DNA from 2 places in the Arthrobacter sp. NPDC057259 genome. Region 1 is predicted to be linked to the other one. Evidence: riboswitches for the same ligand, from Rfam matches in the RefSeq annotation. Region 1 holds a riboswitch; the other holds the start of a gene.
What was found. Region 1 has a riboswitch for cyclic di-AMP ahead of ACFUCU_RS01855 (NlpC/P60 family protein). Riboswitches for the same ligand answer to the same signal wherever they lie in the genome.
Positions count from the first base shown of each region.

Region 2: another riboswitch for cyclic di-AMP. It lies ahead of ACFUCU_RS13720 (NlpC/P60 family protein); the one in region 1 lies ahead of ACFUCU_RS01855 (NlpC/P60 family protein).

Region 1 is NZ_JBHUYA010000001.1:384,960-387,139, forward strand. Features, by position in the region: gene ACFUCU_RS01845 (DNA alkylation repair protein) at 1-335, shown strand, start outside; gene ACFUCU_RS01850 (hypothetical protein) at 364-636, opposite strand; cyclic di-AMP (ydaO/yuaA leader) riboswitch at 749-943, shown strand; gene ACFUCU_RS01855 (NlpC/P60 family protein) at 946-1,707, shown strand; gene ACFUCU_RS01860 (dihydrofolate reductase family protein) at 1,762-2,180, opposite strand, start outside.
Region 2 is NZ_JBHUYA010000008.1:92,458-94,637, reverse strand. Features, by position in the region: gene ACFUCU_RS13720 (NlpC/P60 family protein) at 214-975, opposite strand; cyclic di-AMP (ydaO/yuaA leader) riboswitch at 1,242-1,435, opposite strand; gene ACFUCU_RS13715 (M23 family metallopeptidase) at 1,548-2,180, opposite strand, start outside.

The sequences.
Region 1 (2,180 bases):
TCCTCCGCGGCGCGCACCTGCCCGACCTCGCGGACCCACTGGCGGTTGACGTGGTGGGGCCGCTCATCGCTGGGCTCGACGGGCAGGCCAGGACCCGCGCCGAAGCCGTCCTTGACCGGTGGCTGCGCGACCCCGACCCCTGGCTGCGCCGCGCGGCCCTGCTGGCACCGCTGCGGGAACTCCGAAAGGGCGCCGGGGACTGGGCACGGTTCCGGCGCCGGGCGGCCCTGGCCCTGGCCAACGGCACTGCGGACGGTACGGCGGACGGCGGGGCGGCGGAGATCGTGAGGGACGCCGTCGAGCGCGTCGAACGGGAAGCGGGCGGCGAAGCCTAGTGATATCCGGTGCGCGAAGCGGCGGGACTCAGGCGGGGCGGCGCTCAACGACGGCGTAGGCCTTGCCGTCCAGGAACTCCCAGTCCGTCACCACCATGAAGCCCAGCGCGTCCACCCGGTCGTTCAGCACGTGCAGGTCGAAGCCGCCGTCGCGCGGCTCGGCATCCCAGGTGGCGACGTGGATCTCCTTCCCCTCGAGAACCAGCAGCTCGGTGTTCACGTCGAAGTCTTCCTGCGGCTGATCACTCAGCTGGCAGATCGCGACACAATGGGGATTCATCGGATCCTCCGCTCGGGACATGGTGGGATCATCGTAGCCCCGCCGGGACGCCTCTGCCGTTACCTTAATGTGACATTCGGGAGGATGGCCGTTACCGTGGAAGGGTGCCCGTTGGTTTCCGAGACGGGCACCCCCGGACCGATTGCCTAACTCTGCCGCGGTCCAGGGCATCCTCGCAACCAGCTGGCAGAGACGGGGAAACCAATCGCGACCTGCCCACGGGCGGGTCTTGGGGTGAAGCCGCGCAGTGTCCGCCCAGACGGACCCGCGGCCGGGTGTCTCCCATCCGAATCCGACAGCTCACCTCGCAGGCTTTGGGAGAGGTACATCATGACTTCACGCTCTACTGACGCGCGCCCCGGCACCACCGCAACTACCGGTCGGGGTGCCGCCTTCGCCGCGGCGACCGGCACCGTGGGCCGGCAGGCCGCCGTCGTCCTCGCAGCCTCCGGCCTGGTCCTGACCAGCGGCATGGCGGCCAACGCCGCCGGCAACGTCCCCGCCGAACGGGAGTCCGCACCCGTCTCGCACGCCGACGTCGCCGGCAAGGTTACCGCCCCGGTGACCGCCGACTCCGCCGTGCAGATCAGCTTTGACCGCCCGGCCGTGGCCACCACCCCGGCGCCCGTCGTAGAGGCCCCGGCTCCGGCACCTGCCGCCGCGCCCGCCGTCGTCAAGGCCCCCGTGGCCCAGGTCCCGGCCGCCCCGGTGGCGAAGGTGACCGTCCAGGCCGCCGCACCGGCGCCGGCTCCGGCCGCCGCCCCCGCCGGTGGCGTCAACGCCGCCATGCTTTCCGCCGCGTACAGCCAGATCGGCATCACGCAGGATTGCACCGCCATGGTGGAGAAGGCGCTCGGCGCCGCAGGCATCCCGGTGGGCGACCTCGGCCCGCAGCAGTTCCTCAACTACGGCAAGGTCGTCTCCGACCCGCAGCCGGGCGACATGATCGTCCAGTCCGGCCACGTCGCCATCTACGCCGGCAACGGCCAGGCGATCAGCGGCGGCATGAACGGCTCCAACCAGACGATCGTCCACCCGCTGTCCTGGCTGACCGCCACCGGCGGCGTGACCTTCGTCCGCGCCGGGGCCTAACCCGCGCGTTCAGCAGTAACGTTCAGTAGTACCGGGCCGGCGCCCGGCAGCCCCTCACGGCTGCCGGGCGCCGGTTTCGTTGTCTGAGGTTTTGTCGTCTGCGCTCTGGTCCGCCGCGTCGGGATTCGCCGCGTACCGCAGGAGGACCACGCCGTTGCGGAACGTCCGGGTCTCCAGCAGCGTCAGGTCGGTTGGCGCGGCGGCGGCCTTGAATAGCGGCGTTCCCCGGCCCACCAGCACGGGGTGGACGTAGATCCAGTACTCGTCGATCAGCCCGAGCCGGCGGAAGGAATCGGCCAGCTCCGCCCCGCCCAGGGCCAGGTCGCCGCCGGGGGCGGCCTTGAGCGCCCGCACCTGCCCGGCGTCGACGTCGCGCACCACCGTGGTGTTCCAGCCGGCCTCCGGCAGGGTGCGGGAGTAGACGTACTTGGGCATCTCCCGCCAGATGGCGGCGAAGTCCGCGACGGCGGGCG
Region 2 (2,180 bases), on a different contig from region 1:
CCGGCTGCCCTCTGCATGGTCAGGCTAAGGATCGACATCACAAGAGTAAACACGGGTGGCCCGGATTACCGAATTTCGGGCCCCAGGGCATCCGTGGCGGAACCCGGGCCGGTCTGGCGCCGGGGCCTTCCGGCGCGAGCCCGAGGGGTTAACAGAAAAGGACCCCCGCCGGTGGCAGGGGTCCTTTTCGAAGCTTCGCGGGAAGCGGGGGTCTTAGCCGCCGACGCGGATGAAGACCGGGCCGGAACCGACGTTGACGCTGTAGAGGGCGGTGGTGCCGCCGTTCCAGCCGCCGTGGACGGCCATGCCGTTGCCGACGTAAACGGCGATGTGAGCCATGCCCATGCCGCCGTTCTGGTAGTACGCGAGGTCACCCGGCTGCGCTTCGGCGGCGCTGACGGTGCGGCCCAGGGACAGGTAACCTGCCGGCCAGCCGTGGTAGTGGATGCCGACGGCGGCCAGGGCGTTGGTGGCCAGCATGGTGCAGTCCTGGGACACGCCGATCTGGGCGTAAGCGGCGGCGGCGATCGAGGCGCCCATGCCGCTGGTGGCGGCCGGAGCCTTGGTGGCGACGGACGCGTTGACCGCGGTGCCGGCGGCCGGGGTGGCTGCGGCGGTGGTGTCTGCTTCCTGCACCTTGACGACGGGCTTCGGGGCCTCGACGACTGGGGCGGCCGCGGTAGTCACAGCAGGCTTCTCGTAGGAGATGGCGATGCTGGAGGCCGCCGAGATGGTGGCCGGAGCGGTGGACTGAACCTCGGTGGCGGAAGCAGAGGTGGATTCGCGCTGAACGTTGGTCTCAGCGGCGTTGGCCGCGATACCGCTGGTCAGGACCAGGCCGGAGGCAGCAGCGATAACCGCGGCCTGGCGACCCATGCCACCGGCGTTGTCGCCGACGGCCTTGGCAATGACAGCCAGCGAGTTGGTCTTGGTGACCTCCGCGCGGTGGCGTGCAATGGTTGCACGAGTAGTCATTTAGTTCTCTCTTTCGTGATCCTTTGTGTCCGCGCTCTTGAACAGGCGGGACTAAGGACGCTCCGGCATCTTGGGGGTACGCCGGATCGCCCCGAAACGGGTTTCTTTAGCGAAGGGTGTACTGCGAAGACGCGCCAAAAGCAGGAACTGCATTGCGTGAACCATCCCGGGCGCCGGCAAGGGCAACGCGGTGCATGGTAATCAGCGGGCTCGACTGAGCCTCGCCGGCGCGAAAACGCGCAGCATTGTGGCGTGAAGACACGAAAGTAGCCTCTCCCAATGCCTACGAGGTGAGCTGTCGGATTCGGATGGGAGTCACCCGGCCGCTCCGCTTCCTGGGAAGCTTTGCGACTTAACCCCTAGGCCTTCTTGCGAAGACCAAAATTGGTTCCCCCGCCCCTGCCAGACGATGTCATGCGAACGGACCTTGAGCGGTGGCAGAGTTAGGCAATCCACTCAAGAGCGCCAACTTCGGTGAAGTTGGCGTGCTTCATACGGTACAACAGTTCGGACTCAATGTCACATTCAGATCACGGCGTGTCACGGAAGTGTGAGCATTGCGAAGGGCTCTTCTAGAGCCAGCCCAGCGGATCAACGACGTCCCCATTGACCATCACCTCGAAGTGGAGGTGGCAGCCGGTGGAGGCACCGGTTGTTCCGCTCATCGCTATCACATCGCCACGGGAGACCTTCTGGCCGACGTGGACGCTGGATGACGACAAGTGGTTATACGTGGTCTCCAGGCCATTGCCATGGTCGACCACAATCCGGTTGCCGCCCCCGTAGGGGTGCCAGCCGGAGAAGGTTACGGTGCCGCTTGCTGCGGCATGGACGGCCGTCCCGCACTGGGCGGCGTAGTCCTGGCCGCGGTGGAATTCGCCCACCGCGCCGGTAATGGGGCTGATCCGGTAACCGAAGGGCGAAGCCGTGATCATGGTGTCCAGCGGGGCGCCGAGCGTCCCCGCGGATGCGGCGCGGGTGATGGAGCCGACGGATTGCGCGCTGAGCAGCTGCTTGAGCTTGCCGTCCGGGTCGCCCTTGGTGGTGACGGCGGTGCGGTTGAAGTCGATCTGGGCCGCGGCGGCCTTGACCTCGGGCTGGGCCGCCGCGGAGACAGATCCCGAGGTGGGGGCGTCGACGGCCAGAGCGGGGCCGGTAACGGGGACGGCCACGGTGAGCGCGATGCCAGCGGCGGCCAGGGTCAT